Regions from separate parts of the Brevibacterium sediminis genome, predicted to be linked through region 1. Evidence: riboswitches for the same ligand, from Rfam matches in the RefSeq annotation. Region 1 holds a riboswitch; each other region holds the start of a gene.
The links. Region 1 has a riboswitch for thiamine pyrophosphate ahead of thiM (hydroxyethylthiazole kinase). Riboswitches for the same ligand answer to the same signal wherever they lie in the genome.
Positions count from the first base shown of each region.

Region 1 (4,176 bases):
CGACGGTGGTGTCAGTTTGGCCGACGTGGATGTGCACGTTCTCGCCTTCGTCGATGAGGCGGCGGGCCACCTCGACGCGGTCGTTGAGGACGACGGGCACCGTGCGGTCGGTGTCGCGGGTGGCGGCATCGACGGCGGCGATGACCTGGCGGGTGAGCGAATAGAAGCCTGCATCGTCGATGTCTTTGTCGCGGACCTGGACGATGCCCACTCCCCCGGCGACGGCGGCCTGCACGGTCTCGGCGACGCTGCGGCCGGCGGCCTCGCACTGCGCGGAGTCGGTGACGAGGTAGAGGCGCGTGTCGATTCCGGCGAAGCGGTCGGCCGAGCCGTCTCGGTCGTTCACGGTCGCGCTGTCGTCAGCCGGGTTGTCAGCGATGTGGGCGGATCCGGCGGTCATGCCTGGACGCCTTCGCCGGCGGTTTCATTCGCAGAAGTGAGCGTGTCGAGGCCGATTCTCGCCTGTGCGAGTCGGTCACCGTCGACGGTGTGGAGTGCGTCGAGAAAGTTCACCGAGTAGCTGCCGGGCCCCTTCGCACCATCGGCGGCGAGTTCCCCGGCGACCGCGAAGTGGGCGTGGGCGGCGACGACGGCTTCGAACTTCGCCGAGGCGGCCCCACCGTTCGCGGACTGCTCAGTGGCGTTGACGGCTGAGACGTCGGCGTCGGGGTCGGCGAGTCCGACTCGGGCGGCGGCCAGGTAGGCGACGGTGACGGCACCGAGTGAGCAGCCGGTGCCGATGACGAGCGGCATGAACTCATGTCCACCTGAGATGCGGGCGACGTGGTCAGTGCCGTCGATGTGGGCGACGACGGCATCGGTGGGTCCGGAGACGGCGACGATGGCACCGGTCTCTCGGGCCAGCTTCGCGGCAGCGGGTAGGACGGCGTCGACTTCATCGGTGGAGTCGACTCCACGACCACCGAGTCCGACTCCGGCGAGTGCGGCGATCTCGGAGGCGTTGCCGCGGATGGCGGTCGGGTGATCGGCGGCGGCGCGGCGGATGCGGGAGGTGCGGAAGTCGACGGCGCCGACGCTCACGGGGTCGAGGACCCAGGGTTTTCCGGCGGTGTTGGCGACGTCGATGGCGGCATCGGCGGCGAGCAGCTGGTGGTTCGAGGCGGTGCCGAAGTTGACGAGGACTCCGCTGGCGATCCCGGCGAACTGTCCGGCATCGGCCTCGTGGTCGAGCATTGCCGGGGAGGCGCCGATGGCCAGGAGCACGTTGGCGCTGAACTGCTGCACGACGGTGTTCGTGATGCACTGGATGAGTGGATTGCTTGCGCGCAGACGCGCATTCGCAGAACGCAGGTCGAAGTCAACCATGACGATCCCTTCGCTAGTATGGCCCAGATCAGGTTCGATGGGTGTTCTCTCAGCCTCGGTGTCCTCCGTGCGCAACTCTTTGGTGCGAACGGATCCTCATGAGGCACCCCATGTCATTGGCTCCGACTGTATCAGCCCGGTCGGACACGGGCGACTCCATACTCTGCTTGGATGCTCAGCACCGACCGCTCGACTCAACGTCGCTGTATCAAGCTATGCATTGCGCGCTCGACGCTAAGGCGAGCGGTCGGCAGAGAGAGCTTCACGCCCCACTACCCGCGCCCGACGTACCTCTGTCCGCGGCGGCTGAGCGCGTCGATGACGACGGCGGTGAGCAGGACGAGTGCGGTGATGATCTGCTGCGCATCGGAGTTGAAGCCGATGAGGTAGAGACCATTGTTGATCGCACCGACGACCAGAGCACCGAGCACGGCTGCCCAGGCGGTTCCGCGTCCGCCGAACAGCGAGGTGCCGCCGATGACAGCTGCAGCGATCGCATTGAGCAGGTCCTGCGTGCTCACCAGCGTCGATCCCGCATTTGTCGTCACACCGGTCTTGATGAAGCCGAACAATGCGGCCAGCACTCCGGCTGCCATGAACACGCTGATGCGCACCCAGGTCACGCGGATGCCGGCACGCCGTGCAGCTTCGACCTTTCCGCCGACGGCGTAGATGGAACGACCGTAGCGGGTCTTGCGCAGCACGAGGTCGATGATGATCGCAATGACGATCATGAGGAAGAAAGGCATCGCCAGACCGAAGTCCTGATTGACGAGGATGAGGAACCCGAACACGATCGCGGCCAGCAGTACGATCCGCACGATCACAGAGGTCCAGCTCGGAGCGCTGAGACCCTCCCGGTGGCGGCGCAGCTTCGAATAGATGATGCCGCCGCCGAAGCCGATGATCGCGACGGCGCCGAAGATATAGGCCCAGATCGCAGGAAAGTAGAAGCTGGCGAAGTCGAAGGCGAAGGTGTCCGACATCGACAGGTTCTTCTGCGTGCCCAATGTCGTCAGAGTCAGACCGGTGAACGCGAGCAGACCGGCCAAGGTGACGACGAACGCCGGGATGCCGACGACGGCGAAGAACCAACCTTGAATCGCGCCGACGACCAGGCCGAGCAGCAGCATGATGACCAGCGCTAAGGCCGGCGGCACACCTTGCCTTACCACCAAGACACCGAGCAGCGAGGCGGCCAAACCGCCCAATTGCGCCAGAGACAGATCGATCTCGCCGAGGAGCAGGATGAGGTTGATGCCGAGAGCCAGGATCGCGAGGAACGCGACCTGAGTGGAGAGGTTGACTAGGTTGGCCGGAGAGATGAAGTTCGAGTCGGCCGACTGGAATACGATGACGATGACGATGAGTGCGAGGATGACCGGGAACGACCCCAGCTGCCCCTCTTTGACCCGGCGGACGAAGGTGCCGATCACGCCTTCGGAGGAGATCCGCTCATCGGTGATGAAGGAATTGCGGGTCATCGACGCTCACCCCTCCGTGCGGCGCGTTTGGTCACGACATTGTCGCTGGCTCCGGTGATCGCGGCGACCAGCACATCGGTGCGCTCGTCACCGGGGAAATCACCGGCGTCCTTGCCCAGCCGCAGCACGTGCACCCGGTCGCACACCGCCTGCACATCGGCCATATTGTGGCTGACGAGCAGCACGCCGAGGTCGCGTTCTTTGAGCCGTTCGATGAGGTTGAGCACTTCGGCCGTCTGGGCGACGCCGAGTGCCGCCGTCGGTTCATCGAGCATGACCAAGGATGGTTCGCCGAGGAGGGACCGGGCGATCGCGACCGTCTGACGTTGACCGCCGGACAGGGCCGCGATCGGTACGCGCACGCTCGGGATCTTTGCCGAGAGGCTGCGCAGCAGCTCCCAGGATTTGGCTTCCATCGTCACTTCGTCGAGGACGCCGCCGCGGGTCTTCTCATGTCCGAGGAACAGGTTGGCCACCACGTCGAGGTTCTCGCACAGGGACAGATCCTGGAACACTGTGGCCACTCCGGCTTTCTGTGCATCCTTCGGGGAGGAGAATCTCTGCGCCGTCCCGTTCATGATGAGTTCGCCGTCATCGGCGGCGTGGACTCCGGCGATGACCTTGATCAGGGTCGATTTGCCGGCGCCGTTGTCGCCGACGAGGCCGACGACTTCGCCGCGACCGACGCTGAGATGGATGTCGGTCAGGGCTTGGACTGCACCGAACCGTTTGTTGATTCCGCGCAGTTCGAGCACCGGCTCGCTGTCGCTGCCCGGCGTCCGCGTCGCCTCAGTTGCCGGGTCGGGTGTCTCTGATGTCATCTGTTCCTACTTGTCGCAGTCGTTGACCCCGGCAGCCGGCGACCGGTGGCGGTCGCCGGCTCGAGGTCGGTCACGTCAGATTGTGAACGCGCACGCGCTCACTTCACGCCGGCATCGGCACAGAGCTTCTCCACCTTGCCTGTGCAGATGTCCTCGGCCTTGATCTGGTCACCAACGATGTCTTTGATGGTGTCGGTGGTGACGACCTTGGCTTCGACGAAGTCCGTGGGGGTGTCCTTGTAGGTCGTGCCCGCGTCGACGTCCTCGCCTGCGGCCAGGGCCACGGCGGCTTTGGCGGCGAACTCGGCCTGCGGTGGGATCGACTTGTAGATCGTGGCGTACTGGTCACCCTTGAGGATGTTCTGCAGACCGTCGACCTCGGCGTCCTGACCTGTCACGACGGGTTCGACCTTGGCTTTCTTCGTTGCGGCGATGACGCCGCCGGCGGTGCCGTCGTTGGCAGAGTAGATCGCGATCGGCTTCTCGCCCTTGCCCTGCAGCTGACCTTCGACCCACTGGCGGGCGTCGTCGGGGTTCCAGTCGAG
Region 1 covers NZ_JAHQRN010000004.1:61,913-66,088, reverse strand. The annotation lists gene thiE (thiamine phosphate synthase) at 1-400, opposite strand, end outside; gene thiM (hydroxyethylthiazole kinase) at 397-1,326, opposite strand; TPP riboswitch at 1,314-1,447, opposite strand; gene KTJ89_RS10250 (sugar ABC transporter permease) at 1,599-2,810, opposite strand; gene KTJ89_RS10245 (ATP-binding cassette domain-containing protein) at 2,807-3,631, opposite strand; gene KTJ89_RS10240 (substrate-binding domain-containing protein) at 3,730-4,176, opposite strand, start outside.

Region 2 (4,176 bases), on a different contig from region 1:
CGAGGACTTCAAGGGCAAGACGATCTCGACCGGTTCGCCGAAGTCCGGCACCGAGGTCATCGCCAACCGTCTCATCGAATCCGCCGGGCTCAAGGACGGGGACGTGACCAAACAGCGCCTCGACCTGTCCAAGACCGTCGACGGGATGAAGGACGGAACCATCGACGGCATGGTGTGGTCCGGCGGACTGCCCACAGCCGGCGTCACCGACCTCTTCACCTCGAACGGCAAGGACGTCGAGATCCTCGACATCTCCGACCTCGAGGGGAAGATGAAGGAGATCAACCCCGTCTACGAGGTGGCTGAGATCCCCGGTGACACGTACAAGGGCGTCGACACGGTGAAGACGATCGTCACCCCGAACGTGCTCATGGTCCGCAACGACATGGACGAAGGCACGGCCTGTGCTCTGACGAAGCTCCTCTTCGACAAGAAGGACGATCTGGTCAAGGTGCATGCCGCGGCGAAGGAGATCAACCTCGACACCGCCGAACCGCCGGAGCCGATCAAGCTGCACCCGGGCTCGCAGAAGGCACTGGACGAGCTGAATAAGTGAGAAGCCGGGGCGCCCAACTGCTCGCTCAAGGCGTGGCGCGTCTGTCGATCTGTGTACAGTCCGGTGGGCGCGCTCCGCCTTGATCGACGCTGACGAGGAGCGGAGCTCCACGCTTCGCACGGCGGGCAGCGCGGCCCGCGGCCAGGATTCTCCGGGGCCCTCGTTCCTCAGTTGTTCTGAGGGCCGACCGGCGGGATCCGGCCCGGAGCCGGACTCAACCTTCCCGCAGGCCGACGGTCGGATCGGGCAGGTAGACCTCTCCGCCCGATGCGAGGAACTCGCGGCTCTTCTGCTGCATTCCCGCCAGGGCCTCCTGCGCCTCGGCGCTGCCGTAGGTATCGCGGATGTCCTGGGAGATGCGCATCGAGCAGAACTTCGGACCGCACATCGAACAGAAGTGCGCGGTCTTCGCCGGTTCCGCCGGCAGCGTCTCGTCGTGGAACGCCTCGGCGGTCTCCGGATCGAGGCCGAGGGCGAACTGGTCCCGCCACCGGAATTCGAATCGAGCCTTCGACAGCGCATCATCGCGGGCCGTCGCCCCCGGGTGGCCCTTTGCGATATCGGCGGCATGCGCGGCGATCTTGTACGTGATCACCCCGGTCTTGACGTCGTCACGGTCGGGCAGCCCGAGATGCTCCTTCGGGGTGACGTAGCAGAGCATCGCCGTGCCGTAGCGGGCGATCTCCGTCGCCCCGATCGCCGAGGTGATGTGGTCGTATCCGGGCGCGATATCCGTAACCAGCGGACCCAAGGTGTAGAACGGCGCACCGTGACAGAACTCCTGCTGACGTTCGACGTTCTCCCGCACGAGGTGGAGCGGAATGTGCCCGGGCCCTTCGACCATCACCTGGACGTCGTGGGCCCACGCGCGTTCGGTGAGTTCGGCGAGAGTGTCGAGCTCGGCGAACTGGGCGGCATCATTGGCATCGGCGATAGAACCCGGCCGCAGTCCGTCGCCGAGCGAGAAAGCAACATCGTAGCGAGCGAAGATCTCGCAGAGTTCATCGAAGTGGGTGTAGAGGAAGTTCTCCTCGTGGTGGGCAAGGCACCAGCCGGCCATGATGGACCCGCCGCGTGAGACCATCCCGGTGACCCGGTCAGCCGTGAGAGGAACGTAGCGCAGCAGCACACCCGCGTGCACGGTCATGTAGTCGACACCCTGCTCGCACTGCTCGATGACCGTGTCGCGATAGATCTCCCAGGTCAGAGCGTTCGCATCGCCGTCGACCTTCTCCAGCGCCTGATAGATCGGGACGGTGCCGATGGGGATCGGCGAATTGCGGATGATCCACTCCCTGGTGGTGTGGATGTCATTGCCGGTCGACAGATCCATGAGGGTGTCGGCACCCCACTTCGCGGCCCACCGCAGCTTCTGCACCTCCTCGGCGATGGAGCTGGTGACCGCGGAATTGCCGATGTTCGCATTGATCTTGACGAGGAACGCCCTGCCGATGATCATCGGCTCGGATTCGGGGTGATTGATGTTGTTCGGAATGATCGCGCGACCGGCGGCGAGCTCGGCGCGCACGAGTTCGACATCGCACTGCTCGCGAAGCGCCACGAACCGCATCTCCGGTGTGATGATGCCCTGCCTTGCGTAGTGCATCTGGGTCACCGTGCGGCCGGACTTGGCCCTTCGCGGAACCGGTTTGCGTCCCTTCCACTGCTGCGACGGGGCACCTCGGCGGACGGCGGCACGACCGTCATCGGCGATGCGGTGGCCGCGGGCGTCATACGTCTCAGTGTCGAGGCGGTTCTCGATCCACGGGAATCGCAGAGCGGGCAGTCCCTCTTCCGGAATGCTGCCCGGTCCGACGGTGCGGTAGACGTCGACGGGATCGTTGGCCCGACCGTTCGCGTCCTCGAGCTCGATGCGGGTCACGGGAACGCGGATACCGTGTTCCTCGTCCTCGACCCACGCCGGCGAATGCGTCGGATACTGCTCGAGGGTGAACTGGTCGTGCGAATCTGCGTCAGACGAAGTCGTGGCAGGGGCAGGTGTTTCAGGGGTGAATGCAGTCATCTGCAGTCCTCACTTCCTACGCCGGTATCAACCGGATCAGGTTCTACGGTCTCGGACGATCCAGTCCGATCTCAGCCCTTGCAGCGGGCTCCCGTGGGGTCGTGCCATTCGTATCACGACTGACGCAGTGAGGACAACTGCAGCCCTCGAAGCATCAATCGGATCGGTGTGATGACCATTCCTCGGCGAGAATGGCGTAGGAACAGCCGTCGAGCCAGCCTCGATCGGCATGCCAAGACGCCTGAATTGAATACTCCTCGAGCCGCATTCCCAGTTTCTCCAGGATCCGACGGGACGCACGATTGTCGGCAAAGCATCCGGCGCTCACACGTCGCAGACCGAGCTCGTCGAATGCCAGCTGCAACATCACCCGGGCGACCTGACCGCCGAAACCACGACTCTGATGACGCGGGTCGACGAGGTAGTCGATTCCCGCCTCACAGTTCCGATAGGCGTTCCGGTCTCCATGGATCTGTCCTTGGCCGTCGTAGATCCACAGGGTTCCGGTCGCAACGACATCCTCGCTGTGCCGGGCGATGAGCACATGATGAAGCGGGTTGTCGAGGCTGTCCAACCACTCCCGCTTCAGCGCAGCAGGATCAACAATGGTCTGGATGAGCCATTCGGTCACTGCCGGGTCGTTTCGCCAGCGCAGCACAGAGTCGATGCTCTCAGGGTCGGGTGCGGTGAGCGTGAGCGGTCCGGCGCGCCACGACCGTTTTCGGAAGTGATCCTCCTCGTGCATTCGGCCTCCTTGCCGATCAATGGTGAGAAAATCCGACCGCGCCGAACCAATTTCGCAGAATTGTCGGACGGGTTGGCGGTCAGCCGCCCTGGAGGAACGCCTTCGCAGCGGCGCCGAGGGCGACGACGTCGGAGACCGCGACCATTTCGCGGGCCGAGTGCATCGAGTACAGAGCCGGGCCCACATCAACGGTCGTCATGCCCAGCCGGGTCGCGGTCAGCGGTCCGATCGTCGACCCGCAGGGCATCGCATTGTTCGACACGAAATCCTGGTACTCGACTCCGGCGGCCGCGCACGCCTGTGACCACACGGCGGTGCCCACCGCATCCGTGGCGTAGCGCTGCTGAGCGTTGAGCTTGAGCAGGGGACCGCCGCCGAGGCGGGGGCGGACATGCGGATCGTGCCGTTCCGGATAGTTCGGATGGGCAGCATGCCCGGCATCGGAGGAGACACACACCGAGGTGGACATCGACGCGAGATAATCGCTGCGCGTCGACTGCGGCAGCAAGGAGGCGACGATGCGCTCGGTGACGTCGGCGAGGAACGGACCGCACGCGCCCGAGCGCGAATTCGACCCGATCTCCTCATGATCGAACGCCGCGAACAGTGGGATGCCGTCGAGCCCGTCGGCATCGAGCTGGGTGAGCGCGGTGACGCCGGCGTGGACGGACAGGAGGTTGTCCAGCCTCGGCGAGGCGAAGAACTCCTCGGCGGCACCGAAGAGGGCCGGCTCCTGAACGGGAATGGTGTAGACATCGTGGCCGACGACGGACTCGGCATCGACCCCGGCAGAGGCGGCGAGCAGTTCGATGATGTCCGCCTCGGCGAGGTCGGCCAGACCGATGACGGGAG
Region 2 covers NZ_JAHQRN010000012.1:112,924-117,099, forward strand. The annotation lists gene KTJ89_RS19160 (TAXI family TRAP transporter solute-binding subunit) at 1-556, shown strand, start outside; gene thiC (phosphomethylpyrimidine synthase ThiC) at 771-2,579, opposite strand; TPP riboswitch at 2,575-2,683, opposite strand; gene KTJ89_RS19170 (GNAT family N-acetyltransferase) at 2,734-3,324, opposite strand; gene KTJ89_RS19175 (M18 family aminopeptidase) at 3,404-4,176, opposite strand, start outside.
Region 2: another riboswitch for thiamine pyrophosphate. It lies ahead of thiC (phosphomethylpyrimidine synthase ThiC); the one in region 1 lies ahead of thiM (hydroxyethylthiazole kinase).

Region 3 (4,176 bases), on a different contig from region 1:
TCCGGTAGAAGGAGACGATGCCGGTGGCGATGTCCCCGCCGATGTAGTTCTGGTTGTGGCCGGCCATCTCGGAGGCGGGGATCGCGTTGTGTGCGACGATCCGATCGCGGAAGCCGGGAGCGAAGCGTTCGAGCTGGCGGGTGATGTACTCGGTCGGGTCGAGCGGGCAGTCGAAGGGCACGTGCGCATACGTCCACAGCGGTCGCAGGCCGTTCACCTCGCGGGATGGGTCGAAGACGGTCGGATCCGAGATCAGGCACACGGGATCGGCGGGCATGCGACCGGACATCACCTGTGCCTCGGCGGCGGCCATCTGCGCCCGGGATCCGCCGATGTGGATAGTGCCGGCACGGCCGACCTCGGGGTCGGACCAGGGGACCGGTCCATTGAGGACGAAGTCGACCTTGGCAGCGGCGTTGCCGTGTTTGAAGCTGCGCAGGGCTTTGTCGACGTGGCTCGGGATGAGGCCGGAGAAGATCTGCGCGGCGTTCAGCGCCGAGGTGTCGAGCAGGTAGGCGCGGGCAGCGGGCATGTCCGATACGTGGTCGATGCGCGCATCCGTGTGCACGGTTCCGCCGTGGGCTTCGAGGTCGGCGACGAGGTAGTCGATGATCGACTGCGATCCGCCGATGGGGGAGGGCCAGCCGCCCGCGTGGGCGACGGTCGAGAGCATCGTGGCCGTGGCCGCGGTGCCCATCGCCGGCAGCCCACCGATTGCGTGCGCGGCGACGCCGGTGAACAGGGCCTGGGAGGATTCGTGGGAGAGCGGAATGTTCCACGCGGGACTGGCCTGGGACAGGAGCCGCAGGCCGAACTTCACGACGTTCGCGATGCCGGGAAGATCGCGCAGGGTCTCTGGCACAGAACGTTTGTCACCGAGGGAGAGCCAGATCGCGTCATCGACCCGGTCGAGCAGCGGAGCGAAGAAACGCCGCCATTCCGGTCCTGCCGCGCCGAGGTGGTCGACCGTCTTTTCGAGATCGTGGAAGGCCAGCGCGGCGGGTTTGCCGTCGAGGGGCTGGGCGTAGGAGATCTCGGGGGTGGTGAACTCGAGGCCGCGGGCACGCAGGTCGAAGTCGACGAAGAAGGGGCTGGCGATGGCCAGTGGGTGGACGGCCGAGCAGATGTCATGAGTGACGCCGGGGGCCAGACCGAGGTCGAGGGTGCGGGCGCCGCCGCCGATCGTCGGCTGAGCCTCGTAGACTTCGACGCTCAGCCCGGCACGGGCCATGGTGACGGCGGCGGCCATGCCGTTCGGGCCGGATCCGATGACGACTGCATCTACACCTGTGCTCATGGGGCCAGTCTAGGGGAGGAACGGCGCGGCCTATTTTCGATCGTCAGCCTCGTGGGACGCGTTTTTCTTCTTGTCGACGACGATCGACACCAGCACCAAAAGCAAGAGCACCGAAATTGAGCTGATCCAAGTGCTGGTCAGACCAGCGTTTGTTGAGACAGCGCCGATGGCAACGAGCACGGCCGTCAATGTCAGATAGACATATCGACGGTCGTTGAATTGTTCGTTCGTGTTGTCGCCGGCCGCGAGTGCGAGGGCTATCGCTGCGCTGAGCACCAGCGGAGCGAACTGAGTGATCGGAATTACTCCGTCCATCACCGGAATGATGATGCCGAATGCGAGAAAGGCGCAATCGGCAACGAGCAGCATCACCATTCCGGCCCGGTACGTCGTCAGCCCGGCGAATCTCATTCTGCGATTCCGCAGCCGTAGACATCGTCGAAGAACGCGCATTCGAGGTCGACGGCGTGCCGCCACACGCGGGTCAGGGACTCGGCGGCTTCGGCGTCGCCGGAGGGGAAGACGCGTTCGAGTTCGTCGACGAGGAACTGCACCCACCCGTGAAAGGCCTCGCCTCGGTGGAGATCGATCCAGCCTCGGTGAATATGTCGCGGCGGCATGTCCTTCCGGGACTCGGCCCAGTCGAGATAGAGCCATTCGGCGACAACGAGGACGACGAGCAGCTGCGGATACGACGCCGAAGCGACTGACGAGTCCATGAGATTGCGGAACCCAACCGTCGGGGCGGTCAGTTCCGGGTGGAGATAATCGGCTGTATCGACTCCCAATTCGGCGAAGGAGTCGACGAAATAGGTGTCCTCATCGGCGACGAGCATTCCCAGCTGTCGGGCGAACCGCAGCTTCGCCTCGAGTTCATCGGCGTGGGCCACGCACGCGCCGAGCATCGACAGAAACGACTCGAAGAACTGATAGTCCTGCACCAGATAGTCGCGCATCACTGCGTCGTCGATGCTGCCGGCGAAGAGCTCCCGGACGAACCGGTGATCGACGGCTCCCGCCCACTGCCGGCTGGTCGAACTCACCAGTGCTGATACCGCTCCGTCGGCGTCCACGGTGATCGATGTGTCGAAATCTGTGGTGGTCATTGCTTGTCCACTCCCTCCGCCGGTGTTCACCGGATCAGGTTCAAAGGGTCTGCATGCGCACTCTCAGCGCCGGTCCTTTCGGCGCTCCCCTGTAGCACTTCGACACTATCATCGGGATAAGGTGTGCTGTCAGAGCGAACGGGCCAGGGCTGGCAGATCAGGGCCGGTCGGGCCAGGGCTGGCAGATCAGGGCCGGTCGGGCCCGGACCGGCGGATCAGGGTCGGCCGTTCCAGATCGCGATTGTCGAGCACCCATGTGGCGTTTTCCCACGGAGCAGCCTCGGCGAAGTAGAGTCGCTGACCACCGACGTAGCGGAGATTCGACTCATCCTCGGGATCGGTATCGAACCGTCCGGCAAATCGCTCGTTTCCTCGTGGGACCGAGACTTCAAACGGAACATCGACCCAGATGCTCGCATCCCAGAGATCCACAAGCTCGGGACGATGGAGGAAGATTCCCTCGACCAGGAGGACGCAGTCGTTCGGCAGGCTCCGAGGTTCGGGCGCTATCGGCCGATCCTTGTCGACGTCCCACACGGCTGGAACGACCGAGTCGCCTCGTCGAAATGGTTCGACGACGGATTCGACGAAGGCTCCGTAATCATAGGAACGGCGATAGAAGGTGTCTGGCCCCTTGCCTTGGGCGTAGCGAATCGCCCGAGGGAAGTGGAAGCCGTCGATGCTGATGGCGGTGACCCGGCGGTCGGAATCTTGTCCAGGAACGTCCGCAGCGGTCTTGGCCAAATTCACGAGCTCGTGAGCGAGCATCGTCTTCCCCGCACCGTCGACCCCATCGAGGGCCACGAGAGCGCGTTGCCTAGGCCGGACTACGCGGAGATCGGCGAGCAGGTGACGTAGGACCGTGTCCCGGGACCTCACCGGGCTGTGGACCCGGCGGGGGATACCGACTGTGGGGCCGCCTCGGCGAGGGTGTCGGCGATGAAATCGGCGATACGGTCCGCGGCAGGCTGACGACCTGCCGACTGTTCGGCGGACTCGACGGACGGGTTGTAGTTCGTGTTCGTGTTGATGTCGTAGACGACCTGACGGCCGTCGGCGGTCTCGATGAACTCGACGCCGGCGATCTCGATGCCGAGGTCGGCCAACAACGTTTCGAGCCGAGCGATGAGCGGTGTTCCGGCCGTGATCTCCTCACGGCGGGCGAACTGGGGGACCGCCTCGACGTCGGGATCGGCCCCGGCACTCGGAATCGTGCAGGCATCGGCCGGGCACAGCTCGAACGACCCACCTGAGACGTCGACGCGCACCGCATAGTGGAAGCGTCCGCAGATGAATTCGGCACGGGTGATGAACGGCTGAGCTGGCTGCACATACTCCTGGATGAGGGTGATGCCGTCGATCGGCGCATTCGCTCCACCGGGCGCGAACTCATCGGCGACCGCCTCGAGCTCGGCGTGGGAGTCGAAGCGACGCACACCGAGGCCCTTGCCGCCCTGATTGTGCTTCGTGATGAATGGGGGAGTGAAGCCGGCCGCGGCGTCGACGAGCGCCCGCGGTCCGAACGCGGCGACGGTGCGCGGAACATCGAAGCCCCGGCCGGCCAGCTCGCGATGCTGACGGACCTTGCTCACCTCGAGCTCGTAGACATCGCGTCCGTTGATGACTCGGCGGCCGGCGGCGGCGAGCCAGTCGAGGACCGCACGCCCGTACTCCTTCACATGCGGATCGGTCCGGGTGTGCGCCGACGCCGACAGCCGCGACCAGAAGATCCCCTGTGGAGGCTCGGCGTCGAGATCGATCGTGGTCTCGGGC
Region 3 covers NZ_JAHQRN010000002.1:36,403-40,578, forward strand. The annotation lists gene KTJ89_RS04545 (phytoene desaturase family protein) at 1-1,297, opposite strand, end outside; gene KTJ89_RS04550 (hypothetical protein) at 1,328-1,672, opposite strand; gene KTJ89_RS04555 (TenA family protein) at 1,705-2,403, opposite strand; TPP riboswitch at 2,398-2,504, opposite strand; gene KTJ89_RS04560 (nucleoside/nucleotide kinase family protein) at 2,590-3,207, opposite strand; gene KTJ89_RS04565 (ATP-grasp domain-containing protein) at 3,279-4,176, opposite strand, start outside.
Region 3: another riboswitch for thiamine pyrophosphate. It lies ahead of KTJ89_RS04555 (TenA family protein); the one in region 1 lies ahead of thiM (hydroxyethylthiazole kinase).